2 regions of the Pectobacterium odoriferum genome follow, and region 2 is predicted to be linked to the other one. Evidence: predicted binding sites of a transcription regulator. Region 2 holds the regulator's gene; the other holds the start of a gene.
The links. Region 2 encodes Fur, which represses iron uptake genes when iron is present. Its sites were predicted from a motif close to ATAATAATGAGAACNACTATCAA; they were not measured.
Positions count from the first base shown of each region.

Region 1: a site for Fur is predicted at 4,681-4,703, ahead of EO763_RS01800 (TonB-dependent receptor domain-containing protein). Genes of this name have one in related genera too.

Region 1 is NZ_CP034938.1:391,536-407,905, reverse strand. Features, by position in the region: gene EO763_RS01825 (1-acylglycerol-3-phosphate O-acyltransferase) at 1-357, opposite strand, end outside; gene parC (DNA topoisomerase IV subunit A) at 508-2,778, opposite strand; gene EO763_RS01815 (SUKH-3 domain-containing protein) at 2,991-3,494, opposite strand; gene EO763_RS01810 (hypothetical protein) at 3,530-4,180, opposite strand; gene EO763_RS01805 (DUF2314 domain-containing protein) at 4,230-4,565, opposite strand; gene EO763_RS01800 (TonB-dependent receptor domain-containing protein) at 4,818-7,220, shown strand; gene EO763_RS01795 (NAD(P)H-dependent oxidoreductase) at 7,615-8,196, shown strand; gene EO763_RS01790 (LysR family transcriptional regulator) at 8,237-9,133, opposite strand; gene EO763_RS01785 (LOG family protein) at 9,440-10,003, opposite strand; gene EO763_RS01780 (DMT family transporter) at 10,087-10,539, opposite strand; gene pyrE (orotate phosphoribosyltransferase) at 10,842-11,495, opposite strand; gene EO763_RS01770 (quinone-dependent dihydroorotate dehydrogenase) at 11,476-12,531, opposite strand; gene EO763_RS01765 (cysteine synthase family protein) at 12,528-13,547, opposite strand; gene EO763_RS01760 (M24 family metallopeptidase) at 13,560-14,765, opposite strand; gene EO763_RS01755 (NUDIX hydrolase) at 14,755-15,132, opposite strand; gene EO763_RS01750 (4-hydroxyphenylacetate 3-hydroxylase family protein) at 15,116-16,370, opposite strand, start outside.
Region 2 is NZ_CP034938.1:1,528,871-1,545,240, reverse strand. Features, by position in the region: gene EO763_RS06820 (EamA family transporter) at 1-100, shown strand, start outside; gene pgm (phosphoglucomutase (alpha-D-glucose-1,6-bisphosphate-dependent)) at 408-2,051, opposite strand; gene seqA (replication initiation negative regulator SeqA) at 2,099-2,632, opposite strand; gene ybfF (esterase) at 2,906-3,673, shown strand; gene ybfE (LexA regulated protein) at 3,964-4,245, shown strand; partial or broken gene EO763_RS23755 (methyl-accepting chemotaxis protein) at 4,378-6,044, opposite strand; gene fldA (flavodoxin FldA) at 6,931-7,458, shown strand; gene fur (ferric iron uptake transcriptional regulator) at 7,788-8,237, shown strand; gene glnS (glutamine--tRNA ligase) at 8,300-9,958, opposite strand; gene nagE (N-acetylglucosamine-specific PTS transporter subunit IIBC) at 10,149-11,645, opposite strand; gene nagB (glucosamine-6-phosphate deaminase) at 12,004-12,804, shown strand; gene nagA (N-acetylglucosamine-6-phosphate deacetylase) at 12,823-13,968, shown strand; gene nagC (DNA-binding transcriptional regulator NagC) at 14,064-15,287, shown strand; gene asnB (asparagine synthase B) at 15,491-16,370, shown strand, end outside.

The DNA.
Region 1 (16,370 bases), 1.1 Mb from region 2:
TTCACGGTCAATCAGCAAGTTACCCGTCAGCCAATAAAGTGGCCCGAAGAACGGGATCCACAGCAGGCTTTTCTTGCCCACGGTAACAGTACGAGGCTGAACTGCGCTGGATACCGTGACCATATCGTAGTTGTTCTGATGATTCGCGATATAGATGCAGTTGCCGTAATGCGCCGCTTCTTCCGGTATCCGCATTTCTACTTTCAGGCCAAACACGACGGACAAGCGACCAAAAAGATGGCCGAAGGTCGCGACATGGCGGGGATTTCGAGGGCTGAACAGGCAGTAAAACAAGCCAAAAATACAGATCAAAATCGAAAATATAACGACAATAAAAAAACGCAAAATGGATAACATAGCAACCTCATGAGCCGACAGCCGCCGCTAGTATAGCGATTTCGCGCTAAAACACACGGTGATTCAATTTGCGACGGGATGGCAACCGGAAACTAAAGAAAGGCGGTATGACACCGCCTTTCTCAACATGCACATGACAATACGGAGGCGTTATTCTTCGCTGCTGCCGGTGCTAATTTGCTGCGGTGCATCCACCTCAATCCGGTCGATACGCTGTAGCCCACGCAGCAATGTGCCTTTCCGCCCGCGTTCGCCCTGATACTTCTGAAGCTCGTTTGGACGCAGCACCAGCTTACGCTTACCGAAGTACAGCGTGACTGAAGCCTGTGGTGGCAACAGATAAAGCCAGGTCAGACGGTCTTTGCCTGCCGCAAAATCAGCCGAGGAGATGGATACAATCTTGTTGCCCTTGCCTTTCGACAACTGTGGCAGATCGGAGACAGGGAACAGCAGCATTCTGCCTGCGGCGGTGATCGCCATCAGCAGGTTATCGTCGCCGTTGATCTCGATCGGTGCCAGCGCCTTCGCATTATCCGGCAGCGTAATAATCGCTTTACCCGCGCGGTTACGCGCCACCAGATCGTTGAAGGTACAGACGAAGCCGTAGCCCGCATCGGATGCCATCAGCAACGACTGATCGTCCGCGGCCATCAGCACCTGTTCAATCGTCGCGCCCGGCGGCGGCGTGAGTTTACCCGTCAGCGGTTCGCCCTGACCACGTGCAGAAGGCAGCGTGATCGGATCCAGCGCATAGCTGCGACCAGTGGAATCAATGAACACCACAGGCTGATTGCTCTTGCCTTTAGCGGCGGCGCGGAAGCTATCGCCCGCTTTATAACTCAGTCCACTAGGATCGATGTCATGCCCTTTCGCGCTACGTACCCAGCCCATTTCTGACAGCACAATGGTAACCGGTTCGGACGGCACAAAGTCGTGCTCGCTCATCGCTTTCGCTTCGCCACGTTCACGCAGCGGAGAACGACGATCGTCACCATAGGCTTGCGCATCTGACTGAATTTCTTTCTTAATCAGGTTGCTGAGCTTACGATCGGATGCCAGCAGCGCTTGAAGCTGATCGCGCTCTTTTGCCAGATCGTCCTGCTCACCGCGGATTTTCATCTCTTCCAGCTTGGCCAAATGACGTAATTTCAGCTCTAGGATCGCTTCAGCCTGTGTTTCACTCAGGCTGAACTGGCGCATCAGAACGGGCTTCGGCTCATCTTCCGTGCGGATGATATGAATGACTTCATCAATATTCAGGAACGCGATCAGCAAGCCTTCAAGGATATGCAGGCGCTTGAGCACTTTTTCCAGACGGTAGTTCAGACGGCGGCACACGGTGTCGCGACGGAAGACCAGCCACTCGCTCAGGATCTCGACCAGCCCTTTCACACTCGGACGGCCATCCAGACCGATCATGTTCATGTTAACGCGATAGCTTTTTTCAAGATCGGTCGTGGCGAACAGATGGTTCATCACCTGATCCATATCGATCCGGTTCGAACGCGGCACCAGCACCAGACGGGTTGGATTCTCGTGATCGGATTCATCGCGCAGGTCTTCGACCATCGGCAACTTCTTCGCGCGCATCTGGCTGGCAATCTGCTCCAGCACTTTGGCACCGGAAACCTGATGCGGCAGCGCGGTAATCACGACATCACCGTCTTCTTTCTTCCAGACCGCACGCATACGCACGGAACCACGGCCATTCTGGTAGAGTTTACGCACTTCATCGCGTGGCGTGATGATTTCGGCTTCCGTCGGGAAATCCGGCCCTTGAACATGCTGCAACAACTCGTCCAGCGAGGCCTTTGGGTTTTCCAGCAGCATCACTGCGGCGGCGGCGACTTCACGCACGTTGTGCGGCGGTATGTCCGTCGCCATCCCAACGGCAATACCGGTGGTGCCGTTCAGCAGAATATTAGGCAGACGCGCAGGCAGCATCTTCGGCTCTTGCATCGTGCCGTCAAAGTTCGGGGTGTAATCGACCGTGCCCTGCCCGAGCTCGGACAGCAACAGTTCTGCATATTTGGACAACCGCGATTCGGTATAACGCATGGCGGCGAACGATTTCGGATCGTCCGGTGCCCCCCAGTTCCCCTGACCATCCACCAGCGGATAGCGGTAAGAGAACGGCTGCGCCATCAGCACCATCGCCTCATAGCAGGCGCTGTCGCCGTGCGGATGGTATTTACCCAGCACGTCACCCACGGTACGGGCAGATTTTTTAAATTTGGCGCTGGAATTCAGTCCCAGCTCGGACATCGCATACACAATGCGACGCTGCACAGGCTTCAGGCCATCGCCAATGAACGGCAATGCCCTATCCATGATGACGTACATGGAATAATTTAGGTATGCATTTTCGGTAAACGTGCGCAGCGCAAGGCTTTCTGCGCCGTCATGAGTCATCTCACTCATTTATCTCACTTCCCTCACATCGCGGCGCGATGGTTACGCTTTCCGGCACGCCATAGCGGCGGTATGTTTGGCGGGAATAGTACCTTATCTGATGAGGTGATGTCACAGGGAACCATTCACAGGAAATCGCGCCACAGAGAACACTGTCGTCTCAGAAAATCATCACACCGGACGATTATCGGTGTGAACCAGACAGTTGCCAGAGAAGGTGGCTAGCGGTAGCGATGAACGCTCGGATGATCTGCGGTAATCGTTTCGCCATACACAGAAATTGACGGCTGGTCTGGTCGCAGCATCGGTTGCCCCTTGCAGCCCAGCAGAATGCGTTCAACGGCGGCACCGAAAGTTGCCCCTTCAAACCAGAATGCATCATGGATAAAGCTCATCCCGTAGCAGGCTCCCGTGCTATCCATCAGCAGAGCACCGTGAGAATGGTGGGTTTCACCGACAAGAATTAACGTCGAGCTCAAAATACCTTGCCACTCGAGCAGCGTTTCATCGTCCTGCAAATCCTCACTGCCGCCAAAAGCGATGTCGCCACTGGCACATGCTTCTCCTGTGCCACACTGCCCGACCGTCAGCCCACTGAACGCGCGCAGGATAGCGAAAGCCGGATGGTTCTCCGGCACAAACGGCGGAATTGATTGTGCTTCAGCACGCGGCCAGCCTGCCGCGTGAAACAGTGGAAGAACGGATTCAGGTATTTCAATCGACATCGTGGGTCATCTTGCAGTAGCAGCGAAGGAAAAAGTCAGCGTGTATTTCGCAGTCGCTGACGAATAGCGCGTATTGCGCTCATCCTTATCGTGTCATTGGGCGGAGCCAGATCGTTCTGGTTTGCCAGCAGATCCAGAGAGGATGAATCGCCAACGCCACGCAGCGCACAGAATATCAGTAAGGTCTGATGTTCCGTCGTCGCCAGCGGTAACAGCCGCATCAGGAAAGTGCGAACGGCGGTTGCCTGCTCATCCGTCGCCACAACGCTGCCTTTGATGCTCAGGAGTAAGTTAAAGGTAGAAGTAAGACGCCATGCCGTGTCGGGTGCCTGTTCAGGAGCCTGCATGACACCAGCAAAGAAAGCGATCAGCGCATCCACCGCGGCATGAGACCGAAGCTCTTCCAGTAGGTCAATCACATACGCGACATTGTCGGGTTCAGCCACCAACACGCCGAGTGCTTCAATCCCTTCCTCGGCATAAGCGCCTGCAATTTCAGCCCATTTCGCTAACGGAACAACGTGTGTACCGTCGGGCAAGTACGGTGAGTGAGACCAGTTAAACTCAGCGGATAGCCGATTAAGCTCATCGCGCAACCCCGGCAAGCGCGCTTTCGCCGCCGCAAGAATATGCTCGACTTCCAGCGTGTTACGCCGAGCCTTCGACCTAAGTGCAGCAATCTTCATCGACAAATACCCTATCAACCATCAGAACAGCGCACGGATAGCAACGCGGCTAGCCATCTTTTCCATAGATACCAATTACGTGGCGAGCCTGAAACATCACAATCTGGCCGCACCGCACGCAGTCACTTCCCGTGGGGTCATTATCTAAAACACCTTCGTAAAACGCGTGATGCTTTTTCGTCACTCTGACCCACATCCTTTCCACCGATAGCTCATCCGCGCCTGCGGTTTTTTCCATACGGAAAATCAATTTAACAAAATCGTCGGGTGCTAATGATTCACGCACCGCATTGTCTGGAATCCAGAATGAGTCCGGGTACTCGCGGTTAAGCGCTTCGCCATCGTCCAGCTCGTAGCAGTCAGTTTCGTAAGTCGGTAATTTCATTACGCCTCATTGATACATCGCGCATACACCGCCGCGTCAGTATTGATAGCACACATACCGTTTCATTAAGAATTATTCATCATCGTTGCAACAACAAATGATAATGCTTAGCATATTGATAATAATTATCATTTCCACATGATAATTAATGTTATTCGACGCCTTGCATTTCCTTTGCAGACGTTAGCTACCAGCACGCCATGTTTCCCCCAACGCCGCTGGCCAGAACAACCCTTATAGCAGAGTATCATTATGTTAATTAACAAGAATTTAAATAAAATTCTTCTCACCGGCATCTTGACTGGCGTCGCGCTGAACAGCATGGCAGCGGATAGCACCACGGGCAACAACGCACTCAGCGGGAAGAATCCAGACAGTTCGGCGGCAAAAACGGGACAGACCGACGACGTGATGATAGTTAACTCGCCGAAAATCGAGAAAAAAGCGGGTTCAAGTACGACGCTAACAGCCGCAGACATGCAAAAAGAAGGCGGCAACAATTTTGGCACCATCATGCGTTATCAACCTCTGGTGAGCGCAACAGGTTCCAGCGGCGGCAGCAATACAGGGAAAAGCGGCTTCGACCGCGGCGGTTACACGGGCTATAACATTCGCGGCATTGAAAGCAACCGTGTGGCGATCGATACCGATGGCATCGCCCTGCCCAATGCCACGGGCCGTAGCTACGCTAGCCGTGCCGGATTCAATACGTTCGGTATGGGACGCGACTATATCGATCCTTACCTGTACAGCAGCGTCGATATTGAGTCAGGCGTCACCTCCGCAGAAAGTACTGTCAACGCACTCGGAGGCAGCGTCTCCTTTCGACCAAAATCTGCCGATAATTATCTGAAAGCAGGCAAGCAGGACTACTTTGGTTTCCAGAGTGACTACGATTCCGCCAACCATGGTTGGCATAATGGCATCACCGCTGCAGGCGGTGATGACGAACTGCGCGGCATTGTGGTGCTCAGCCGCCGCGACGGCCAGCAAACGCGTAATAACAGCGACGAGATCGCCGCTTACCCCGCCAACTGGCACTCTAACGCCATTTTGGCGTCCGGTATTTGGCAGGCCAACGACGAACATCAGCTCACTGGTACGCTGGATTATTACCATAAAACCAATCATACCCATTATGACTACTGGGGGAATCTGCCAAGCGGTAACAACACCATTTACGGCACGGCGCAACAGAGCAGCGAGACACGCCGCTGGACCGCCAGCCTGAAAGATCGCTGGACGCCCGTCAACAACACGCTGGTCGATTTGGTTGATAGCCGCATTTACTTCCAAAACAGCGAATCACACGACAATACCTGGCTGCCAGCAACCACGGGGATGGCGGCGGCAGATAGCCACCGGGTCTATTCCGACTACAATGTCACCACCTACGGATTCGATACCCATATGGTGAAAAGCTGGGATCGCCACGAGTTCAGTTGGGGTCTGAATGCCAGCCAAAGCAAAACAGAGCGTCCGTTCAGGCAATCGCCTAACCAAACGGGTGCGAATAACATCATGCAGCCAGAAGCCGATAGCAACAGCTACACCGTTGGCGGCTTCGTGCAGGATACCGTGACGTGGGATCTGGCGGGGCACGCTTTCTCGGTTGTTCCTGCCGTACGCGCCATTCATCAACGCACCAAACCGACCAATACGGTTCGTCTGAGCGGTGACGGCAGCGTCATCAATGAATCCGATGTCAACAAGCTGTACGGCAAAGCCAACAGTGATACGCAAATCCTGCCTTCTCTGAGCTTCCTCTATGACATCACCCCGACGCTGACAACCTATGTGCAGTACCGTCGCGGCGCGCAGTTCCCGGATGCCAGCCAGCTTTATGGCAGCACCAACCTTGACGCCAACTATGCCGGGCCGTCCCAGTATGCCTTTATCGGCAATAGCGACCTCAAAACGGAAACCAGCAACAACGTAGAATGGGGCTTAAAAGGTGAAGCGACGGAGGGAATCACCTTCCGTACCGCGCTGTTCTACAACACGTATAAGAATTTTATCGCCAACACCCGCTACCGTCGTAGCGCTAACCCCGATAAATTTACCAATGTTCCAAGTAACATCAGTACGATATATCAGGCGGAAAACCGCGATAAGGCTTATATCTACGGCGGCGAAGTCAGCAGTAAAATACAGCTAGGTACCTGGTTCCCGGCTGTTGATGGGCTCAGCACCACGCTGGCCTTTGGCTACACCAAAGGCCAATCGCAATCCCGCTACCTCGGCGACCGCTATGTCGACCTCGACAGCGTTGCCCCAATGAAAGCCGTGGTAGGTATCGCCTATGACGATCCTTCCCAACGCTACGGTGCTGCCCTGACCTCCACCTTCCAGAAAGGGAAACAGGCCAAGGATACCAGCCGCGAAAGCTATACCAATGCGGGTAATGCGATCCCCACTTCTAACACAGAGTATATGCGGATTCCCGGCTATGGCATGGTTGACCTGACGGCTTACTATCGCATCAGCAAGAACGTGAAAGTTAACGGTGGCGTGTATAACCTGACTGACCGGAAATATTGGGATTATCTCAGCAGTCGCCAGATTGAAACCAACGATCGGCAGGGACAGTATGACCGCGCACTCTCCGTGCAGCCTGGCCGTTCCTTCCAACTGGGTGTGAATGTAGATTTCTAATCCGCATCACTCACGCTGTCATTGAACAGGCGATGCCTCATTCGGGCATCGCCACCACTCAGACAAGAATGCGTACCATAATGCCAAGCGTTTAAGCATCGAGATACTCGGGGTGACCACAGGGGTGAGGCGTCCCTACTGGGAACCTCCCCCTGTGTTTCCCCTAATAACGGGCTTAAGTGAACAGCATCAAGAACGCACACCACGGCTTTCTTGCCTTTTTATTTTCCTCGATACGCTTATCCCGCCGCATTATTTCAATATGGTGTCTTCTTACCCTTGATTATTGATATTCAGTCAACAGTGTTATGCGCTAGCGCACATTTTTCTGCACCGCTCTCTCCTCTAGACTACGCCCAACATCTTCGTTGATAACCGATTCGAGAGCAGACCTATGCAGAACATTTTGCTAATTAATGCAGGCAAATCATTCGCCCACTCCAAAGGGGAGTTGAACCATACCCTTACCGATACCGCAGCCAGTTTTCTGCGCGATAAAGGCCACGACGTCCGTGTGACAGTCGTGGACAACGGCTATGATATTGAACAGGAAATTCAGAACTACCTGTGGGCAGATACTATCATTTACCAGATGCCGGGATGGTGGATGGATACGCCGTGGATCCTGAAGAAATATATCGATGAGGTGTTTACCGCCGGTCACGGTTCACTTTACGCCAGCGATGGCCGCAGCCGTTCGGATGCCAGCAAGAAATACGGTTCTGGGGGATTGTTGCAGGGTCGGAAATACATGCTGTCTCTGACGTGGAATGCGCCGCTGGAGGCCTTCGAGGATCCTGAACAGTTCTTCCACGGCGTGGGTGTGGACGGCGTGTATCTGCCGTTCCATAAAGCGAACCAGTTCATCGGGTTATCCCCACTGCCGACCTTCATCTGCAATGATGTGATGAAAGCACCGGACGTCCCCACTTATCTTGCAAATTATCGCCAGCACCTGGACGAACACGTTTCCTGATCGGCGTATTACTCGCCTCTCTACCGCTGTGGGTCACGCCTCACAGCGGATTTTCCGTGAGCTTTTCGCTCATAAAATCGAGAAAACAGGTAATACGCGCCGCCAGTTGGCTATTGCGATAATACACCGCGTAAACCGGCAGGCTGGCTTCCAGCGTTTCCCCAGTAAGGATCGGCACCAGCCGCCCCGCCGCCAGGTCGTCACGGATCAGGAAGTGAGACATACGCACAATCCCTTCGCCTTGCAGCGCAAGCTGACGCAATATCTCACCGTTTGATGCCAACAGCACCGGCGTGATGGGGTAGAAATCCTGCAGGCCATGCCGCAGCGGCCAGTGGTTCAGCGACTCCGACTGAGTAAACCCCAGACAACGATGACCGGCCAATGACTCGACCGTCGCAGGTGTACCATGCTGTTCTAAGTAGTCAGGGCTGGCGACGATGTGCAGCTTGCTTGCACCAAGCGGGCGGGCATGAATGGTAGAGTCTTTGAGCATGCCGATGCGAATCGCGATATCGGTATGTTGCTCCAGCAAATCAATAATGAAATCGTTGGTATTGAGTTCAAGAACGATCTTGGGATAACGGCGGCGAAATTCCGGCACCAGAGGCACAATCACATGCTGCATAAACGCCGAGCCCGAATTAACCCGCAGCCGTCCACTCGGTTGCTCATGGCGCAGCAGCACCTGCTCTTCGGCATGTTCCACCGCGTGAATCACGTCACGGGCGTGCTCAAGAAACATCATGCCTTCTTCGGAAAGCGAGAGACGTCGCGTTGTACGATGCAACAACGTCGTACCCAGCTTATCCTCCAAGCGCCGCAGCGCCCGGCTAATGCCCGACGTGGTTTGCCCAAGCTGTTCCGCGGCTGCTGTGATCGAACCGGTGTCGATCACCACCACAAAAGCCTGAAGTTCCTCAAGCGTGACTTTCATAAGCGAATATACCTGCTATGGTGAAGTCTGTTTATTCAGACGCTACACCCGTCATACGTCAAGCTGCATGTGTGTTGGCTGCACTGACTCACCCGAATCATTTACTTAAAATAACGCCATTCTTGTAAACCAATAGGCTTCATTCAATTTCAGCGTAAAACATTCAAAGGCCACCATAAATACGTGGCCTGAATCAGGAGAGCGATAACTACAAAAGGAAAAATCGGTAATACTCTCACTCACTTTCATCGTGAAAGGATGTTCAACATGTACGGGGATAAATCCGCACCATGCCTTTTTACATTTCTAGCGCTGCCATTTCGGCTTTGGCGGAATATAGGATAACGCTTTCTGAAGAAGGTCTTCGGGATCATGCGAAACAATCAGCATTTCAGAGTACTCCCGCTTCATGAAACCCTTACTGATCATCTTATCAATGAAGGCTAACAATTCATCGTAATAGCCGTTTATATTAAGAAAAGCACAGGGTTTATTGTGCAAACCAAGTTGTGCCCATGTCCAAACCTCAAAAATCTCCTCTAGCGTACCCGCTCCCCCAGGTAAAGCGATAAAGATATCAGCATGCTCTGCCATTAATGACTTTCTGGCATGCATATCTTTAACGACTTTAAGCTCATGCACTTCACGGTGGGCCAGCTCATGATCAACTAAGGATTGGGGCATGACGCCGATAACATGAACACCTGAAGATATCGCGGCGTCAGCGAGTGTTCCCATCAATCCAACTCGCCCACCGCCATAAACCAGGTCAACCTTTTCCCGAGCCATTGCTAAAACCAGGCTTTCAGTTTTTCTTACATATTCAGGATCTGTTCCGTGACTAGAACCGCAGAAAACAGCTGCTCGCATATTTGACCTTATTTCATCGTAATTATCGTTCTGTTAACAATAGTATTTATTAACATATCCAATTTATTTTTATGCCTTATAAATCAACTAGTTTTTAGATTAACGCATAATACCCCAGCTAAAACTAATAATACGCCGACCAGTCGCATTGGTGCAATGTCTCGTATAGGCAGTCCAAGAAGCCCGAATTTATCCAACAGTAAAGACATCGATATCTGTCCAAAAATGACCAGTGAAATCATGGCGGCGATGCCCAACCGGGGTGCAAGGAATGTTGTGCCAAAGACGAAAAATGCCCCCAAAAGCCCTCCTGATAGTAACCCTATACTGCTATGACGTAATTGAATCAATTGATTCCAACGTTCTCCCGATGCCGCGCATAGAAAGAAAAGACATAGAGTGCCAACAATAAATGAAACTAATGAGGCAAGCATCGTACTGCCGCCCAGTATAGATTTCAGTTGATTATTAACAGCCGATTGGGTCGCTATAGCAATACCTACGCTTACCGCTAAAAAGTAATAAATAAAGTTCAAGTTAGCTCCTATTAATTATGTTAGATATTTATTCCATCCTCGATCATAGCGTTAAGTTTAAAATAAGCAGTTATAACAAGGTGCTTAGGCGAAATGGGTGAAACCCGTCATTAGCTATCCTGGTTGGGTAAAGGCAATACCCCTTACCCAACCGAATAGGCTTTCTACTGGTAACACGGCTTTCCAGAATGATTCTTGTAATATGTTCAGATAAATAGTTAGCATTATCTGTATTCGATTATCGCCGATTTTTAACCCATTAAAGCTCGATATCGTAAATTCTGAAATTCCTTTTCAGAATATCAACACGTAGCACCATATTTATTGAGGTAGATCTGGATAGCATCGATTTTTTCTTGCTCTTGACCATTTTGCTGTAAACAACGGATAACGTGTTGAATGGTAGTGATAGAAAAAATAGTCAACCCTAAGCGTTCCATAGCAGCTTGTAATGCGGATTTCTCCGTATCCAGAGCGTATTCCTGACGATCTAATGCAACGAGATAAGCCAAAGGCTGTCCGCCTTGCGAACGGATTATCTCTATTGTGTCATCGATCGTCATTCCAGAGGTTATGACATCATCAACAATCATTACACTGGCGTTTGACAATTTCTCACCCACCAGAAGACCACCATCACCATATGACTTCACTTCTTTTCTATTAAAGGAATACTTAACTTCATAGTCGAAGTCACGTTGTAAAGCCAGAGCCGTCGCGACGCCCAACGGAATGCCTTTATACGCAGGCCCAAAAATTATATCGGGGCTCAAATTATTTTCCATAATAAATCGCGCATAAAAATGAGCGGTTTTATTTAACAGGCTAGCGCTGGATAATTTCCCAAAGTTAAAAAAGTAAGGGCTGATTCTAGATGACTTAAGCTTAAACTCACCGAATTCTATTACCTGACTATCAATTAAAAATTGCGCAAACTCATCCTGAGTGTTTTTCATAATATGAACCTATTACTTGACTGATCGTTTGGAATCCATCCTGCTTCATAAGATGCTCAATTTCAGATAGCATCTTCGGCAAAATGGCTGGACCTTCATAGATGAAGGCGGTGTATATTTGGCAAAGGCTTGCGCCTAAACAAAGACGTCTATAAGCTTCCGTACCACTATCAATGCCACCTGAAGCGATAATAGGTTTGTTGTGACCAATCGCATTAAAGACCCTCATAAGCATATCACGCGATCTTTCCTGTAACGGCTTACCAGACATACCGCCAGTTTGTAACTGTGGAGGGACCGCTGAAAAGTTATGCCTGCTAACGGTTGTATTACTCACAATGAGCCCATCAACTAAAGAGCTAGCCAGATAAGTAAGCAAGTTGGCTTCATCATGCGGATTCATATCGGGAGAAAGTTTGATGAGAATCGGACAGTCTATCCTTCTACCCAACCTCAACTGGTGTAATCTTTCTAACAGTGGATCAATGGTTTCAGCATGCTGTAAATCCCTTAATCCTGGGGTATTAGGCGAAGACAGGTTAATCGTTAAATAGTCGGCATAGTCTATTAACGTCTCCGCAGCGCACATGAAATCGTCAAGATAGTCTACAGAGTCCTTATTTTTTCCAATATTAACACCTAAAATAACGTCTTTTTTATGCTTGGCTAAACGCTGCTGGGCATATAACATGCCTTTAGAATTAAAGCCATAACGGTTGATGATGGCGCCCATATCTTTCAAGCGAAATAAACGTGGGCGGGGATTACCTGGCTGGGGTTTCGGCGTTATTGAGCCAACCTCAACAAAACTAAAGCCTAATTTACCCAGAGAATTATAAACCTCCGCATCTTTATCAAAGCCGGCACCAATACCTAAAGGATGAGCGAATTTTTTATTCCATATTGTCTGAGAAACTCCATCAGGTATAGTGATACGGCTTTCACATGGAAAATGACTCAAGCTAAAAACAGCAAGATGATGCGCAGTTTCTGGTGGAAGTCGGAGTAATGTTTTTCGACAGAATTCAAGAATCATTTTTCGGTTACCAGATTATCCTGAAATTCATTCAAGCTGATTTTTATTTGATTTTTTAATTGTTCAGCTGTCAGCAATTTTACATTTTTAGCTTCAAGCCAAGAATCATCATAAAATTGCTCAAGATAATTCACACCAGAGTCTGGTGCAATTGCCATGACCGAATTAAATTCAGGAAGCTGTAAAGCCATCAATGCTGAAAATATAACCACACCAGAAGAACCACCCAGCATAAGTCCGACATCTTTTGCGAGTAATCGACATAATGATATTGCATTTTGATCGCTAACGCTGTGGAGAAAATCAAATAAATCGAGGTCGGTGTTATCCGCTCGCCAGCTTAATCCCAGTCCGTTTAATAAGTAAGGATGGAAAGGTTTCCCAAAGATTGCCGATCCTGCAACATCACATGCCATAAATCGAACATGAGAGTGAACAGCCTTTACTCCCCTGGTAATTCCACCAAAATGTCCTCCCGTACTCACTGAACCAACTAACATGTCTACAGGGATTTCAAGGAATTCTCTTGCCGTGACTGCTTCATGAAATTCAGGATTATCTGGATTATCATACTGGTTGGTCCAATATGCACCGGGATGCTGATTCAGTAATGCTTTAACTCTCTCAATTCTAGCCTTTTGATATCCGCCAGAGGCATCAGGAGTCTCTACCACTTCCACTTCAGCGCCAAAAGCGGTAAACCAATTAAGTGAATTCTTGCTAACTTTTGGATCGACAACAATGATGAGATGAAACCCCATACTGGCGCTGAGCATGGCAAGAGATTTTCCCAAATTACCCGATGTTGATTCAATGACAATACCACCAGGTCGCAACTTACCGCTTTCAAATGCTTTATTAATCAATCCCAATGCAGTACGGTCTTTTATACTGAAATTTGGATTGAACTGTTCAAGTTTAATCAAAAGCTTTTTATTTTTTGGAACTAAAGGATGTTCAAGAGAAAAAACGGGGGTATTTCCAATCAGTTCACTAACATTAGTCACTGTATGCATATTCATATTTCCTTATAGAATTTTTAAGTTAGGCGCTGGGTTAGAAGTTAAAAAATGGTTGCCGGAAACGCCGACCAAAAGCGGATCTTCTATATGCAAGGCACCCATTCCAAATTCGTAGTAAGGTGTTTCAACTGACAAAACCATTCCTTCTTGTATAATATTTTCGTCAGAGGGACTTAATATTGGGAATTCATAGGGTTCTAAACCAATTGCATGCCCAACATGATGACGACGATATTCAGAAAAACCGGAACGGTGTACAACGTCCATAATATGGAAAAACACTTGCTTTCCTGTTTGCCCAGGCCGAATAAAATCAAGTGCCGATAACATTCCATTTTGCAGTGCCTGATAGCGCTTTTGTATAAAGGGCTCAACGCGTTCGATTGCATATACACGTGCAATATCGGACCAATAGCCTTGATAAACTGCGTCAGAATCAAACCAAAGAAGATCGCCTGATTCGAGACACCATTTTTCATTTTGTCGCCTCTGCCCACCGACTGCCGCTCGACCCACTTTAAGCATCGTCAAGGAAGGAAAAGCCCCTCTTTTTACAAGCGCCTGATTAAACCAACTTGCTATTTCAGCCTCATTAGAGCCTCTGCGGACTAACTTTATCGTCTCATAAATCGCCGCTTCATTAATCAAGGCCGACGTTGTCAGCATATCGACTTCTTTTGGTGTTTTACGCCCCCTTGCCTGACGTATGCCCTTAGATACGCCGCACCATTTAATACCGGGCAAGCTATTTTTAAGATAGTCCAGGGTCTGCAATGGCATACCATCTTCATCAAACCCGATACTGTTTATGTCACCATAATCCCGTATTTTGTAAATCAGCTTTTCTAAGGCTTCAGCAGGTGATGCCTTAGATAACTCGACATGACTAAGCTTCAGGAGTGCAGCTTCATCTTCGTTTAAGCAGGTTTGGCCATCATATTCACGGTAAAATGTCCCGTAAGGCTGAACATGTTGGACGGGAACATCCGCATCAAGCACCTGATCTATTTCGCCAATCGAATGCACGATGCTTACAGCACCGATGTCATACCGATGAAGTAATGCGTAGCATTGCCCATGGTAGGGATTCAACGTTTTAACAACGGGTGAAAAACCCGTGAAATAGTGAACATTTTCTTTGCTTGATCCGATTAATAAATCTATTTTTTCCCGTTCAAAAAGATCTCGGACTTGAGCCGTATCATAAGCCATTGTTAATAACCTTGAGCGTTTTCACGACAGCCGGAGCCATGAGTTCCGTGTCAGAAAGAGAAAACCATCCCAACTCACTGATTTCAGCGCATGGGGTGACTGGCGGTAAAAATGAGATGGTAAAAATGGACAGATGAACGCTATCGCTACCATCATGATTTGGTCCGGTTACCGTGGTCAGAAACGTCAATTCGGATGCAGTAACAGTTAATCCGAGTTCCTCTTCAAGTTCTCGTATTAATGTTTCTTTAGGGTTTTCCCCCGGTGATATTTTTCCACCAGGAAAATACCACACCGTATTATCCCGAACACGAACCAGCAACACTTTGCCTTGCTTGATATATGCCAAGCTAGCACAACGAATCATGATAAATTCTCTTGATATTATCGAGGTGCTTAAATAATTCACCTTTCGGGTAATTTAAATAATGCATTGCAGCTATTCTGATAGGGTCACCTGCATGATATTTTTCATAAACCATTTGCCTTTGCCCAAAACCATCGCCACTCAGATCCCAGGCTAAGTTCAGGAGAAAACACCTATCTTCAGCACTTATATTTTTATTTCTTAATGCTTCTTTAAGAATCGGTCCATTGTTATTTTCAAAATCCCCATGATGAGGGACAGCAAGCATTGAGCCCGCAGAGAGAGATTGAATGATATTCACCATCCGATGATACCACTTAGGAAAATGGTATCGGATGGCCTGAATAGCGTGAATACTCGGATTTAAAAGGTCGTTTTCTAAGGTTGCATCTTCTTCAGCCAACAAGATCGCGCCACGGACTAACTCCAGACTTGAAGTCATCTCTCCGAGTTGTTCTTGGACATTCAAGAAACTACCCAAGCCCATTTTATTAGCCAGTTCAATCGCAACACCGGTTAATAATTCAGCTTTGGCAAGCCCTCGAACAATTCCCTGATGCCCGTTATGGTTTCGGATTCTTGTCTTGTCATAAAATGAATTCGATTTTTCTACATCCCTGAAGACAAAGACATCACTCCACGGAATAAATACGTCCTCGAAAACCATATACGCATCCGACTCATCAAAAAGATTTGAAATTGGATGATCTAACAGGTTGTAACCATTATGGTTCAGAGGCTTTCGACAAATGAGCTTCACGCCCGGTACCGTAACCGGTACGGCAAATGCGAGGGCGAAATCCTCATCACCAGAGATCAATCCTGGCATATTAAAGACTAAGAGCTCATCGGCAATTGGAGCCAACGTCACTATCATTTTAGCACCGCGGACAACCATTCCTTTTGCATCATGGGAAATACAGCGAACCCCACAGTATTTGTTTTCTTGTAACCCTAGCTGAATACCCCTATCAATCTGAGGGTTAATTGCGCCGTGGCCTACAAACAAATTTTCATTTCGGCATCGTTCATAGTATTTGACTGCATTACTAGAAAAATCAGCGTATTGCCCCGCTCCAAGGACATGGGAATTTGTTGCCATAGCAGCTAAAGCACTATTGATGAAGTCCGGTGTTCTTCCCAACATACCAAATGATAAATCGGCAATGGCTTTATAACTTTTTCGCTTTCTCGCTAATTCCTCTCTGGTTTTAGGAGCAAGTGTACTGATATGATAA
Region 2 (16,370 bases):
CGTGCTGGCGGTCATACTGCTGGGAGAAAAAATTTCGCTGATGGCAGGAGCTGGCGTTGCGCTGATTTCTGTGGGAGCGTTGCTGGTCGCCTTGGGATAAAGGCGTTCTGCGTTTTCTGTCCGTACAAGATTAAAAAAGCAGACCGTTGAAAAACCTATTTGCCGAATGAAAACGGGAGTAACGGAATAGAAGAGTAAAGCGTTTGCGCCAGGGACAAAAACGTCAGGAACGTTTTTGAACGTCGCTTGCGACGGCCCTGAAAGGGTGAATCTCAGGGATGAGATTCATATCTGCGCAACTCGAGCTTACATGGACGTACTTGCAGCGTCTTTACGATCTATCCGTTACACCCGCTCTGCGGACTTTGTCAGCAGTCTGAAAGGCGCTGCAAGCAGCGCCTTTTCACTTATTTAGCCGTTGCGAGAACCGCGCTAACAATCTCTACCGCTTCTTTCTCGATACGCTCGCGGTGTTCCACCCCAAGGAAACTTTCACAGTAGATCTTGTAGGCTTCTTCCGTACCAGAAGGACGCGCGGCAAACCAGCCGTTCTCCGTCATCACTTTCAGGCCACCAATCGATGCCCCGTTCCCCGGCGCAGCGGTCAGGCGTGCGGTAATCGGATCGCCCGCCAGCGTGCTCGCCGATACCTGCTCAGGCGACAGCTTAGACAGCGCAGCTTTTTGTGCATGTGTCGCAGAAGCCTGAATACGGTTGTAGCTCGGCGCGCCAAAGCGCTGTGCCAGCTCATCATAGTGCTGCTGCGGGTTTTTACCCGTCACGGCCGTAATTTCCGCCGCCAGCAGACATAGAATAATGCCGTCTTTGTCCGTCGACCACGGCGTGCCATCGAAACGCAGGAAAGACGCCCCCGCGCTCTCTTCGCCACCGAAGCCAAAGCTGCCGTCATACAGGCCGTCAACGAACCATTTGAAACCAACCGGCACTTCCACCAGCTTACGACCCAAATCTGCCACTACGCGGTCGATCATTGCGCTGGATACAAGCGTTTTGCCGACGGCAACAGACTGCCCCCATAGTGGGCGATGCTGGAACAGATAGTTGATCGCCACCGCCAGATAGTGGTTCGGGTTCATCAGCCCTGCCGGGGTAACAATACCGTGGCGGTCATAGTCAGGATCGTTAGCAAACGCCAGATCGAATTTGTCACGCAGCGCCAGCAGCCCAGCCATCGCGAATTCTGACGAGCAGTCCATACGGATCACACCGTCGTGATCCAGCGACATAAAGCGGAATGTCTGATCGACGGCATCGTTCACCAGCGTCAAATCCAGCTTGTAGTGCTCTGCGATACGCTGCCAGTAGGCAATGCCAGAACCACCCAGCGGGTCGACGCCCAGCTTCAGGCCAGCGCGTTGAATCGCCGCCATGTCCACCACGCTAGCCAGCCCTTCGACATACGCCTGAACCAGATCCTGTTCATGGACGTGTCCGCTTTTCAACGCCTGATCCAGCGTAATACGCTTCACGTCACGCAGTTCATCCGCCAGCAGCGCATTCGCGCGCGTCTCAATGACGCTGGTGAGGTTGGTATCTGCTGGGCCACCGTTTGGCGGATTATATTTGATGCCACCATCTTCCGGCGGGTTGTGGGACGGCGTAATCACAATGCCGTCCGCCAGCGCACCGCCCTGACGATTGTGAACCAGTATCGCGTTAGACACCGCAGGCGTTGGGGTAAAACCATTATCCAACTGAACGATCACATCCACGCCGTTGGCAGCCAGCACCTCAAGCACGGAGATAAACGCTGGCTCGGAGAGCGCGTGAGTATCTTTACCGACATAGCACGGACCGCTGATACCTTGCTTTTTACGCTCTTCAGCAATCGCCTGCGCAATTGCCAGAATGTGCGGTTCATTAAAGCTATGGCGCCCCGCGCTACCGCGATGGCCAGACGTACCGAATTTCACCGCGTGCGCTGTGTTGCCGACTTCCGGGCGCAGCACATAATATTGTGACGTTAACTGTGCCACATTAATCAAATCGCTCTGCTGGGCAGGCTGTCCGGCCCTTGGGTGATTAGCCATTGGCGCTTCTCCCTAACGCTGTAGTTAGATAAATAGTTGATAAATAATTAGATGGTTCCGCACACTTTTTCTGTCAGTTCCGCTGGGAACTGCATCGTCAGCATGATGTGCTCAACCATGCTGCGTTTACGACCGGTATTCGTGTTGGTAATCACCCAGTATGGCGTGCCCGGAATATGTTTGGGCTTGGTGTGCGTGCCATGCTGAAGCAACGTTTGCTGGTCGCCCGCGAAATAAACTCGGGTGCGGCCATGAAGGGATTCTGTCGCGGCAGCAAATTCCTGCGGCGATAAGGTATACAGCGTGGACAGAACCAGCATAAAGCGGTTGATGGCTTTATTCTGTTCAGCGTATTCATCCGACAGCAGCAGCTCACGCAGGGTTCGTACCCGATCGCGCGGGCTCGGCGCAGCGGCAGGCTGAGACGTCGTCGTTGTTGCAACAGCCGCTGGCGTTGTGACAGGCTGCCCAGCGGTAAATTTCAGCATACGCCGTAAAATATCCGATGCGCTCTCACCAATATGCTGTGTGTGGCTGGCAATATAACGATAAAGCTCTTCGTCGACTTCAATAGTTTTCATCTTTATCCAGTGCTGTTTTTACCCATTACCATACAAATTACAGAGACGTTTCCCTTCTGTAACCCGACATCTATGGGTAGATGACTCAAATCAAAAGGATTATACAGGCGTTCAAACATTATCGAACAGCGGCATAGTGGGACAATAGCAAAAGTCAGACTATGCCCCAATGCCTTTCACATCCCTTCGAGTGGCTATACTGTTCCTTCAGCGACAACATTGATTCTAAAGTCATGATACCCTAAGCCCATGTCTCTCTGAATGAACTTCACCATGAAATTGAATCATCGCTGGCAAAATGCGCACCAGCCCACAGATAAGCTCCCTGTCGTCCTGATTCATGGCCTGTTTGGCACATTAGATAACCTTGGCGTATTGGGCCGGGATTTGCAAAATACGCATGACATTCTGCAAATCGATTTACGCAATCACGGTTTGTCGCCACGTTCATCGCAAATGAACTACCCCGCGATGGCGCAGGATGTGCTGGCATTACTGGATGAACTGAACATCGAACGCGCTATCGTTATTGGGCATTCGATGGGCGGAAAAGTCGCCATGGCGCTCAGCGCACTCATTCCCGAACGGTTGGACAAACTGGTCGCCATTGATATCGCGCCGGTGGATTATCAGGTGCGTCGCCACGACACTATCTTTGCCGCACTGCGTGCCGTAACGGAAGCGGGCGTGACATCACGCACGGAAGCGACAACACTCATGCGCCAGCATATAAAGGAAGACGGCGTGATTCAGTTTTTGCTGAAATCCTTCCAACAGGGAGAGTGGCGTTTTAACGTACCCGTTTTGTGGGATGAGTACGAAAACATCGTGGGTTGGCAAGAGGTTCCGGCTTGGCAAGGGCCAATCCTATTCATTCGCGGCGGCGATTCTCCCTATCTGGACGATTCCTACCGCGATTCGCTATTGCGTCAATTCCCGGCGGCGCGTGCGCATGTGGTCAGCGGTGCAGGTCACTGGGTTCACTCAGAAAAACCCGATGCGGTTTTGCGCGCTATTCACCGTTTTCTGGACACGAATTAACCAGACGACACTGACACTGGCGGATTCATGATAACGGCGGCAGTTAACCGTTGTCGCCGCCAGTGCGGCTAGGGTATGATGGCGCCCGCAGTAGAGGGACGGCTGATTCAGCCACAAGCATTGTAACCACTTCATCAAAATGCACGCATAACTTCCCGACATGTTTCACAGATAGAAAACCGCCACCTGACAATCCTGTAGCAGGGTGAGAATAGGCATCGGTTTTATCTTTTGAACAAGACGGACAGCGCGGTGTATTTTGGTCCGAATACCTTGCAGTATCATTACTTATGGCAAAAGAACAAACGGATCGCACCACGCTGGATCTGTTCGCAGACGAGCGTCGTCCGGGCCGCCCCAAGACCAACCCGCTCACGCGTGACGAACAACTAAGAATTAACAAGCGTAATCAACTACGTCGCGACAAAGTTCGTGGGTTGCGCCGTGTTGAATTAAAGATTAACAGCGACGCCGTCGATATTCTGAACAGCCTTGCTGAAGAGCGAAACATTAGCCGCAGTGAATTGATTGAAGAGATGCTGCTGGCGCAGTTGGCCGAACAGCAGTCCTGATTGACGTAACCGGCTATTTATATAACGTAGTACTCACATAACTTAAACATTCACATCTTGTGCGGCGCCATTTCTGACGCCGCCTGAACGTTTACCCAAGATTAAACACGCTATCTCAGATTAAAACGACGCTTAGAATTTTTCCCAGTTGTCGTTACTGGGTGGTAGCGCTTTGCCGGCACGCGGGGCAATCGCCGGCATTTTCTGCACCGGTTTTGCCGCCACTTGCAGCCCTGACTGCGTATCGGACAGTTGGAATAGCGACACCGTCTGGTTCAACAACGCCGCCTGCTCTTCCAGCGACAAGGCTGCTGACGAGGCCTGTTCAACCAACGCGGCGTTTTGCTGCGTTACGCTGTCCATTTCCGCCACGGCCTGACCCACCTGTGCAATCCCTTTGCTCTGCTCTTCCGATGCCGACGCAATTTCACCCATGATATCTGTTACGTTGGTGACCGCACGGACGATATCCTGCATGGTGTCACCGGCATCGCTAACCAGATTGGAGCCGGTATCTACACAGCGAACAGACTCAGAAATCAGCCCTTCAATCTCTTTCGCCGCCTGCGCACTGCGCTGCGCCAGACTGCGGACTTCGCCCGCCACCACGGCAAACCCACGGCCTTGTTCACCCGCACGCGCCGCTTCTACCGCCGCGTTCAGCGCCAGAATGTTAGTCTGGAACGCAATGCCGTTAATCACGGTGGTGATCTCTGCGATTTTTCTTGAGCTGCCGGAGATTTCCGCCATGGTTTTCACCACGTTCTCAACGATTTCACCGCCCTTCTTCGCCGTTGTCGAGGCTTGCAATGCCAGTTGGCTGGCGTGGTTGGCGTTTTCGGCGTTCTGTTTCACCGTCGCCGTCAGTTGCTCCATGCTCGCTGCGGTTTCTTCCAGCGCAGAAGCCTGTTCTTCGGTACGTGAAGACAGATCGTTGTTGCCCGCGGCAATTTCAGAAGCGCCCTGATAGATGGAATCCGTGCTGTTTCTGATCGTGCTAACCGTGCTAGCCAAACTCCCCTGCATTTCACGCAGCAGTGGGAACAAACGACCCACGCAGTTGTTACCGAAGTCCAAAATCGGCTTGCCCAGGTGGCCGGAAGCAATCACGCTAAAGTGATAGCGCAGATCGTTTAACGGACGAACCAGACACACCACCAGATAGCGGTCGGTCAGGAACAGCATGATCAGGCCGATAACCAACCCGCTCAGCAAAATGTTCTGTCCAATCGTGGTGATTTGTTCAAAACGAACACCTGCGGCATCGAATTTTTCCGCGCTGGCGTTACTGAATGCGGAAAGAGAAGCGCCAAACTGACGACTCAATGGCGGCACAACGTTTTTAGCCTGATTTTGGTAGTCATCCAGCGCATTGGCAACAGCCTTCTGATAAAGCGGTTCAACGCCCTGAACAACCAGGTTATTCCAGTCACGGCTAACGGCCTGTACCAGCGCAGCATCCAGACCCGCATGATCGATAGCATTAAACGCCACCAAATCAGATTTCAGTTTATCCAGCGCAACAAGTGCAGAAGCTTGCTCTTTATCTGCGGTGGCATTATCACCGCTGCGACGCGCGTCAACTGCACGCGCCAGACGGGTTACCATACGGAAATATTGATCGTTACCCTGGTTGATAAAATTCATGTTCTGAACCAGCAAGGTGCTGGTTTTCGAGGTCGCCGTCATCTCTTTAAAAGAGAACATGGTATATATTGATACGCCCCCCAAAGAACACAAAAAATGCCCAGCACCCATAGCATAGCGGTTCTAATGGCAATATTTTTTATAAGTTTCATAGCTCACTCCAAATCAGGAAAATGGTTAAAAAGATTTTTATCGCTAATCAACCGATATGAATCAGAAAATTCACACCATGAAACAAGCCACTTCTCCCTAGCGTTCACATTTCACCGAGTTGAAAACTCAAAAATCACGCTAACTCATCGGCTAAATACAGAGAATGTTTAGCGTTCTCGCTATATTTCTTAATATAATTTTTCATACTGAGAATAAACCCACTTATTTTTATAGATATAAGTATTTTAATCATAGCGTTGCACGCAAATGCCCCGCGCGCCCACGCCCTGCGTGCGTTGGCATGGATAGGCTATTAGGCGAAAAGGCAATTTGAATGAAATTTAATTTTATTCTTTAACATCAAAAGAATAAAACCATTTCTTACATGCTTGCATCGTTTCAGCTGCAAATGGTTATAATTCTTATTCCCGTTCATTAGGAATATTCCCGCGAACTGTTACAGGTTTTCAATTCTATAAAAACATTATCTTTTGTACGCATTTTAATTCCCACGAATAGCAATGTACCGCTCCGTGATTTTTATTCCTCACAAACAGAAGTCTGCTTTTAATTACAATCGAAACAAACCATAAAATAAAAAGCATATTCATAAAAAATGAAACGCCGTTATAAGTAAATAGCCGCAACTGTATTAAGGGAATGTGCGCATAATCTCAGACGATAACATAATCCCTATTCATTATAGGGAATTTAGCATCAGCAGAGATGCTTTCATTTTCTTACTTACCTTCGCATTTCATACGCTCTTGATTTACGCATCCTTACCGATACGAGTTTCTCCCGATGTGAGTGTCTGTTACTATTAACGGATAAGTGGGTGAAATATTACACCATACCATTAGGAATCAAGAGGTTATTCAATTCATGGCACTCATCGGAATATTCTTTGGCAGTGATACTGGCAACACTGAAAACATCGCCAAAACGATTCAACAGCAGTTAGGCACCAACGTTGCTGATGTTCATGACATCGCCAAAAGCAGCAAAGAAGACCTCGAAGGTTTCGATATTCTGCTGCTGGGTATTCCAACCTGGTATTACGGTGAAGCTCAGTGCGATTGGGATGACTTCTTCCCGTCGTTGGAAGAAGTGGATTTCACAGGAAAATTGGTTGCCCTGTTTGGCTGCGGCGATCAGGAAGATTATGCAGAATACTTCTGTGATGCCATGGGCACCATCCGTGACATTATTGAGCCTCGCGGCGCGACGATTGTCGGCCACTGGCCAACAGAGGGCTATTACTTTGAAGCTTCTAAAGGTCTCGCCGACGACAATCACTTCATCGGCCTGGCTATCGATGAAGACCGTCAGCCTGAACTGACCAGCGAACGCGTGACAACGTGGGTGAAACAGATCAGCGATGAGCTGAACCTGCAAGAACTGGTTGGCTAAGCCATTTTGGCTCTGATAATCCCTATCAGAGCCAAAATAGCATTGATAGGTAAAACCTTTCATAATAATTGATACATTTTTTTAACTTCTATCAGTAAACCTGTACAATAATCCCATCGGCTTTGTACGTGCATCATCATTTCCTCATTCATCAACAACGAATTGCGTTGTATACCAATAGTGTGAATGGGGACAATATTGTTAACATTCGCTTGTTTTCATTTTGTATGCGCGGTTCTATAATTGAGACGCTTTTGCATTTTTTGAGCCGACCGATGTCATAGGCTAGGCAGCCTCCATTGATAAGTAAGCAACAGGATTAAACCCGCATGACTGACAACAATACCGCATTAAAGAAGGCCGGCCTGAAAGTCACTCTTCCAAGACTGAAAATACTGGAAGTGTTACAGGACCCTGTCTGCCATCACGTCAGTGCGGAAGATTTATATAAGAAACTGATTGATATGGGCGAAGAGATTGGTCTTGCTACCGTCTATCGCGTACTCAACCAGTTTGATGATGCGGGTATCGTAACCCGTCATAACTTCGAAGGTGGCAAATCCGTCTTTGAATTGACGCAGCAGCATCATCACGATCACTTAATTTGCCTCGACTGTGGCAAAGTCATTGAATTCCGCGATGAATATATCGAAGCACGTCAGCGCGAGATCGCAGAAAGACACGGCATCAAACTGTCCAACCACAGTCTGTATCTCTATGGGCATTGCAGTGAAGGGGATTGCCGAGAGGATGAAACCCTGCACGATTCCACACGATAAATCGACCGCATAAAAAAATAAAACCGCCGAGGCGGTTTTATTTTTGTCTTCTACTGGTGGCCTTAGCCTACCCAGGTATCTCGCAGTCCAACCGTACGGTTAAACACCAGATGTTCTGCACTGGAGTAAACACGGTCAGCACAGAAATAGCCTTCACGCTCAAACTGATACGCTTTCTCTACTTCCGCCTGCGCCAGACTCGCTTCCACAAAACCTTGCGTAATTTTCAGTGAGTCTGGATTAATCGTCGACAGGAAGTCGTCCGCCGCCCCCGGATTGGCCACACTGAACAGGCGATCGTACAAGCGGAATTCTGCTGGTACCGCGTGTGCCGCAGAAACCCAGTGGATAACGCCTTTCACTTTACGGCCGTCAGCCGGATCTTTGCTCAGCGTTTCCGCATCATAGCTACAGTAAATCGTGGTGATGGTGCCCTGCTCATCTTTCTCAATGCGCTCTGCTTTGATCACATAGGCATTACGCAGACGCACTTCTTTACCCAGCACCAGACGCTTGTATTGTTTGTTGGCTTCTTCACGGAAGTCGGCGCGATCGATGTAAACTTCGCGGCTAAATGCGACCTGACGTGAGCCCATTTCCGGCTTGTTCGGATGGTTTGGCATCGCGACAAACTCTTCATGCTCGGCGGGCAGATTCTCAATCACGACTTTGACCGGATCCAACACGGCCATTGCACGCGGAGCATTCTCATTCAGATCGTCACGGATACAGGACTCAAGCGCGGCCATTTCCACGTTGTTGTCCTGCTTCGTTACGCCAATGCGCACACAGAACTCACGGATAGATGACGCGCTGTAACCACGACGGCGTAAACCAGAGATGGTCGGCATACGCGGATCGTCCCATCCTTCAACGACGTTTTCCACAACCAGCTGATTCAGCTTACGCTTGGACATAATCGCGTATTCGAGATTAAGGCGGGAGAACTCGTACTGACGCGGGTGACAAGGAATGGTGATGTTATCCAGCACCCAGTCATACAGACGGCGGTTGTCCTGGAATTCCAGCGTACACAGCGAATGCGTGATCCCTTCCAACGCATCGGAAATGCAGTGGGTGAAGTCATACATCGGATAGATGCACCACTTGTTGCCCGTCTGGTGATGATCGGCAAATTTAATACGGTACAACACCGGATCGCGCATCACGATAAAGGACGATGCCATATCGATTTTTGCACGCAGACAGGCTGTACCTTCCGCAAATCCGCCGTTACGCATTTTTTCAAACAGCGCCAGGTTTTCCTGCACGGTACGATCGCGGTAAGGGCTGTTTTTGCCCGGTGCCGTCAGCGTACCGCGGTATTCACGGATCTGCTCGGGCGTCAGTTCATCAACGTAAGCCAGCCCTTTACCGATCAGCTCAACCGCATAAGCGTGCAGTTGATCGAAATAATCAGAAGAATAGCGAACGTCGCCGCTCCATGAAAAGCCCAGCCACTCGACGTCACGTTTGATCGACTCAACGTATTCGATATCTTCTTTTACTGGGTTGGTGTCGTCAAAACGCAGGTTGCATTGCCCCTGATAGTCACGCGCGATACCAAAATTCAGGCAAATAGATTTTGCATGCCCAATATGCAGATAGCCGTTCGGCTCTGGCGGGAAACGCGTCTGAATATGGTCATGCTTACCGGACGCCAGATCTTCATCGATAATCTGACGGATAAAGTTGGTTGGGCGGGCTTCAGCCTCACTCATTCTTCATTCCTCAATGCTAAAACGACGTATAACCGACAATGATCCAACAAGCTACGCTGGGAAACAACCGTTAGTTTCATTTAATTATTCATAACGAAAAAAAAGGGCGAGATTGCTATCTCGCCCTATCCATGTCATCGGTATAACACCACGTTAAACGATCAACATCGTCATATTACGCCTTGTCATACTATATCTTTTCATACTCAGCTTTCAGCGCGGTCGCTATCGATTCAGCCTGTGTGCCTACCACAATCTGCACACTCTGCTTATTCAGACGAATAACGCCCGCCGCACCAAGACGTTTTGCCTGTACATCATCAACTAGAGAGGAATCAGCCACGTTTAAACGCAGACGTGTGATACAGGCATCAATGCCCGTCAGATTGGCTTTTCCGCCCAGCGCCTGCAAATAGCCTCGCGCTAACACAGCTGCATCGCTTGATTTCTCGCCCGAAGATTCCGTACTCACGTCATAGCCATCAGCTTCGCTACCGCTCACAGCCAGTTCACGCCCCGGCGTTAACAGATTGAAGCGAGTGATGGTAAAGCGGAACACCACATAGTAAATGACGAAGAATACCAGTCCCTGTGCAAGCAGCATGTACCACTGAGTAGCCAGCGGGTTACGTGAGGACAACACCATATCCACCAGACCCGCACTGAAACCAAATCCGGCAATCCAATGCATGCTGGCCGCGATAAAGACGGAAAAACCGGTCAGCAGCGCATGCAGGAAATACAGCACTGGCGCGACAAACATGAAGGAGAATTCCAGCGGCTCGGTGATCCCGGTAAAGAAGGAGGCAAATGCCGCTGCTAGCATAATCCCGGCCACTTTGCTTTTGTTTTCAGGGCGCGCGCAATGATAAATCGCCAACGCAGCTCCCGGCAGGCCGAACATCATAATCGGGAAGAAGCCCGCTTGATAACGTCCGGTGATCCCCACGACAGCTTTGCCAGAGTCGATAGACTGTTGTCCAGCAAGGAAGTTAGGAATATCGTTGATACCCGCGACATCAAACCAGAACACAGAATTCAGCGCATGGTGCAATCCAACAGGAATCAGCAAGCGGTTAAAGAAGGCATAAACCCCTGCGCCAACCGAACCCAACTGCTGAATGTGTTCACCGAACGATACCAGCGCATTGTAAATCACCGGCCAGATGTACATTAAAATGAACGCGACCAGAATCATCAGGAAAGAAACCAGAATCGGCACCAGGCGGCGTCCGCTGAAGAACGACAGCGCCTTGGGCAACTCAACCTGACTGAAGCGGTTATACAGTTCGGCGGACATGACACCGACCAGAATCCCGATGAACTGGTTTTCAATCTTGCCAAATGCAGCAGGTATCTGTTCAACAGGGATCCGTTGGATCATGGCAACAACGGCCGGCGAACACAGCGTGGTCAGCACCAGATAACCGACAAAACCGGTCAATGCCGCCGCACCATCTTTATCTTTCGACATACCATACGCGACACCGACGGCAAACAGCACCGCCATATGCCCGATAATCGCCTCACCTGATTTGATGAGGAGTGCCGCCAACGCGTTCTCGCTTCCCCAGCCAACCGGATCAATCCAGTAACCTATCCCCATCAGAATAGCGGCAGCAGGCAGCGTCGCGACAGGCACCATCAATGCCCGACCGACTTTTTGTAAATAGCTCAGAGTACTCACTTTTTCCTCTCTTACCTTTGCGAGGTAATGAAATGTTGTGGGGCAAACAAACCTGCCAATAAATTTCACTGCCGAAGAACGTCGCTGTCGAAAAATGCCATTGTCGAAAAAATGTGGCAGCGGTGGTTCTTAGGGGGAGTGTAAGAAAAATAATTCGCTACACAAATTAAACCCCGTAATTATGTGATAAAAATCACCAAAAAACTGCATACAAAAAGTTTATACCTGAATAAAACCCTAACTTATTTCAAGATTAAAAAAAACGGAGTAGACTAATTTTAATGCATATACAAAACGCGCCGCTGGCGCGATTTACGCAATAACATATTTAATTCCACTAAAAATCAGGAGAGCGCTGATGAGACTCATTCCTTTAACCAACGCCGCCGACGTCGGAAAATGGGCCGCCCGCCACATCGTTGAGAAAATTAACGCTTTCAAGCCCAGTGCAGGTCGCCCTTTTATTCTGGGATTGCCGACAGGCAGTTCGCCTCTGGAGGCCTACAAATCGCTGGTCGCCATGCACAAGGCGGGACTGGTGAGCTTCAAACACGTCATCACCTTCAATATGGATGAATATGTCGGTCTGCCGACCGATCACCCAGAAAGCTATCATACCTTCATGCATCAGAATTTTTTCAATCACGTTGATATTCCACGTGAAAACATTAACCTGTTGAACGGCAACGCAGAAGACATCACAGCAGAATGTCGCCGCTATGAAGAGAAAATAAAGTCCTACGGGAAAATTCATCTTTTCATGGGCGGCGTGGGCAATGACGGACATATCGCCTTCAATGAGCCCGCCTCCTCTCTGGCTTCCCGCACCCGTATTAAAACGCTGACGGAAGAAACCCGCATCGCGAATTCCCGTTTCTTCGGCGGGGACGTCAGTCTGGTGCCTAAATTTGCCCTAACCGTGGGCGTCGGTACGCTGCTGGATGCCGAGGAAGTGATGATTCTGGTGACCGGTCGTAACAAGGCACAGGCACTACAGGCTGCGGTAGAAGGCAATGTTAACCATATGTGGACCATCAGTTGCCTGCAACTTCACGCCAAAGCCATTATGGTTTGTGACGAGCCTTCAACAATGGAGCTGAAGGTAAAAACCGTTAAATACTTCCGTGAATTAGAAACGGAAAGTATGAAAAATCTCTAACCGATGCGGGAGTCGATGATGTACGCGTTAACCCATAGCCGGATTTTCACCGGCCATCAGATTCTGGATAATCACGCCGTCGTGATTGCCGATGGGCTGATCGAACGAATCTGCCCACTTGCCGAACTTCCTGCTGGCATTGAACAACACGACCTAGGCGGTGCATTCCTCGCCCCGGGGTTTATCGATCTCCAGTTGAACGGCTGCGGTGGCGTGCAGTTTAACGACTCGCTGGACACGATTTCCGTCAAGACATTGGAGATCATGCAGCAGGCAAACGAGCGTTCAGGCTGTACCAGTTTTTTACCTACGCTGATTACCTCCAGTGATGTATTTATGAAGCACAGCATCAGCGTGATGAGAGACTGGCTGGCACAGAATCAGCATCAGGCGCTTGGGCTGCATCTCGAAGGTCCGTGGCTGAATGTGCTAAAGAAAGGCACGCATGACCCTGCTTTTATCCGCAAACCCACGCAAGAGTTGGTCGACTTTCTGTGCGCCAACGCGGATGCCATTACGAAAATCACGCTGGCACCGGAAGAAGTCGAACCGTCGGTTATCCGTCAGCTAACGGCCGCGGGCATTATCGTCTCTGCAGGGCATTCCAACGCCACCTGGGAACAGGCTAAGCAGGGTTTTTCCGCCGGTATTCGTTTCGCTACCCACCTGTTCAACGCCATGCCGTATCTGACCGGCCGAGAACCTGGATTGGTCGGCGCGATTTACGACGCTCCGGAAGTCTATTGCGGTATTATCGCGGATGGACGACACGTTGACTGGGCCAATATTCGCAACAGTAAACTCATCAAGGGCGATAAACTGGTGCTGGTGACCGACGCCACGGCACCGGCCGGTGCGGATATTGACCAGTTCATTTTTGCTGGTAAAACCATATACTACCGCGATGGTATTTGTGTCGATGAACACGGCACTCTGAGCGGTTCGGCACTGACCATGATCGAAGCCGTACGCAATAGCATCGAACACGCGGGTATCGCGCTGGATGAAGCAATTCGGATGGCAACGCTCTATCCCGCTCGCGCCATCGGCGTCGATAAACAGTTAGGCAGTATTGAAAGCGGTAAAGTGGCCAACCTGACCGTCTTTGACCGTGACTATCACATTCTCAAGACGTTTGTTAACGGTAATCCTGTTTGGGGATAAAACGAGAAACGCCTTGGGGTAAAGCGGAAATACGTTGGGTAAACTGCGATGAGGTTTACCCAACGTTGAGTTAAACCTAAGCGAGTAACTTCTTAATGACCACAGGCGGACAAGCGCAGATAGGGAATGTCGATCTGGTTAAACAATTAAACAGTGCGGTGGTTTACCGCCTGATTGACCAGCAGGGTCCGATCTCACGAATTCAGATAGCAGAACAGAGCCAGCTTGCCCCCGCCAGCGTCACCAAAATCACCCGCCAGCTTCTGGAACGTGGGCTCATCAAAGAAGTCGATCAGCAAGCTTCCACCGGCGGCAGACGCGCCATTTCGATTATCACCGAAAACCGCCCTTTCCATACCATCGCCGTACGTCTTGGCCGTTACGACGCCACTATTGCGCTGTATGATTTGCAGGGAAAAGCGCTGGAAGAAGCGCACTACGAACTGCAAGAAAAAACGCAGGAGTCGCTGGAAGCCGCACTCTTTCAGGCCATCGGCGGCTTTATTGCCAGCCATCAACGCCGCATTCGCGAGCTCATTGCGATCTCCGTTGTGCTACCGGGGCTGGTTGATCCCGTTGCGGGCATCGTCCGCTATATGCCGCACATCAGCGTGGATAACTGGCAACTGGTCGAAAACCTGCAACGCCAATTCAATGTTACCAGCTTTGTCGGTCACGATATCCGCAGCCTGGCGCTGGCAGAACACTATTTCGGTGCCACCCACGATTCGCTGGATTCTATTCTGGTACGCGTCCATCGCGGCACAGGCGCAGGCATTCTCGTCAACGGGAAAATTTTTCTTGGCAGTAACGGCAACGTGGGCGAGATAGGCCATATTCAGATCGATCCGCTCGGCGATCGCTGCCACTGCGGCAATTTTGGCTGTCTGGAAACCGTCGTCGCCAACGCTGCCATTGAACAGCGCGTACGACACCTGCTGGGACAGGGCTACCCCAGCAAGCTTTCTACCGATAACTGTACGATTTCTACGATTTGCAAAGCGGCAAACCGAGGTGATGCCCTCGCCCGTGAAGTTATCGAACAGGCTGGGCTCAATCTCGGCAAAGCACTGTCCATCGCGATCAATCTGTTCAATCCTCAGAAAGTCGTGATTGCCGGTGAAATTACCGAAGCAGAAAAGACGCTACTTCCTGCAATTCAACGCTGCATCAACACGCAAGTGCTGAAAGAATTTCGTCATAATCTGCCGATTGAGGTCTCCAGCCTCAACCATCTTTCTGCTATCAGCGCGTTCGCGTTGGTCAAACGGGCGATGCTAAACGGTGTGCTGCTACAGCAATTGCTCGAAAACGCCTGATTCTCTTTCTGGCCGGATTATGTAATCACTAAAAATCCGGCCTTTCCCTTCTATGAATTTGACGAATCAACACCAAAAAACCGCATAAATTAACGAAACACCATGTCGATGGCTTTTTTCATTAAATAATATTGAATTCCTATGGCACTTTGATGCTAAATCAATGGCACTGAGTTCGAATCTGTCATTACTGGGAGTCATGTATGTGTTCTATTTTTGGTGTGCTTGATCTGAAAAGCGATCCTGTTGAACTGCGTAAGAAAGCGCTGGAATTATCCCGTTTGATGCGTCACCGCGGGCCAGACTGGTCCGGCGTGTATGCCAGCGACAAAGCGATTCTGGCTCACGAACGTCTGTCTATCGTTGACGTCAACACGGGTGCACAGCCGCTTTACAACGCCGAGCGCACCCACATTCTGGCCGTTAACGGTGAAATTTATAACCATCAGGCATTGCGTCAGCAATACGGTGACCGTTACGCGTTCCAGACTGGCTCCGACTGCGAAGTGATTCTGGCGCTGTATCAGGAAAAAGGCGCGGCATTCCTGGATGAACTGCGCGGTATGTTCGCCTTTGCCCTGTATGACAGCGAAAAAGACGCCTACCTGATTGGCCGTGACCACCTCGGCATCATCCCGTTGTATATGGGTTACGATGAGCATGGCAACCTCTACGTCGCTTCTGAAATGAAAGCGCTGGTGCCGGTTTGCCGCACCATCAAAGAATTCCCGGCTGGCAGCTACCTGTGGAGCAAAGACGGCGAAATTCGCGAGTATTACCAGCGTGACTGGTTTGATTACGACGCAGTAAAAGACAACGAAACGGATAAAGAAGCGCTGCGCGATGCGCTGGAAGAAGCGGTGAAAAGCCACCTGATGTCTGACGTGCCCTACGGCGTGTTGCTTTCTGGTGGTCTGGATTCCTCCGTTATCTCCGCGATCACCAAAAAATATGCAGCACGTCGCGTAGAAGATGACGAGCGTAGTGAAGCCTGGTGGCCTCAGTTGCACTCTTTCGCTGTCGGTTTGGAAGGTGCGCCAGATTTGAAAGCGGCGCAGGAAGTCGCTAACCACTTAGGCACCG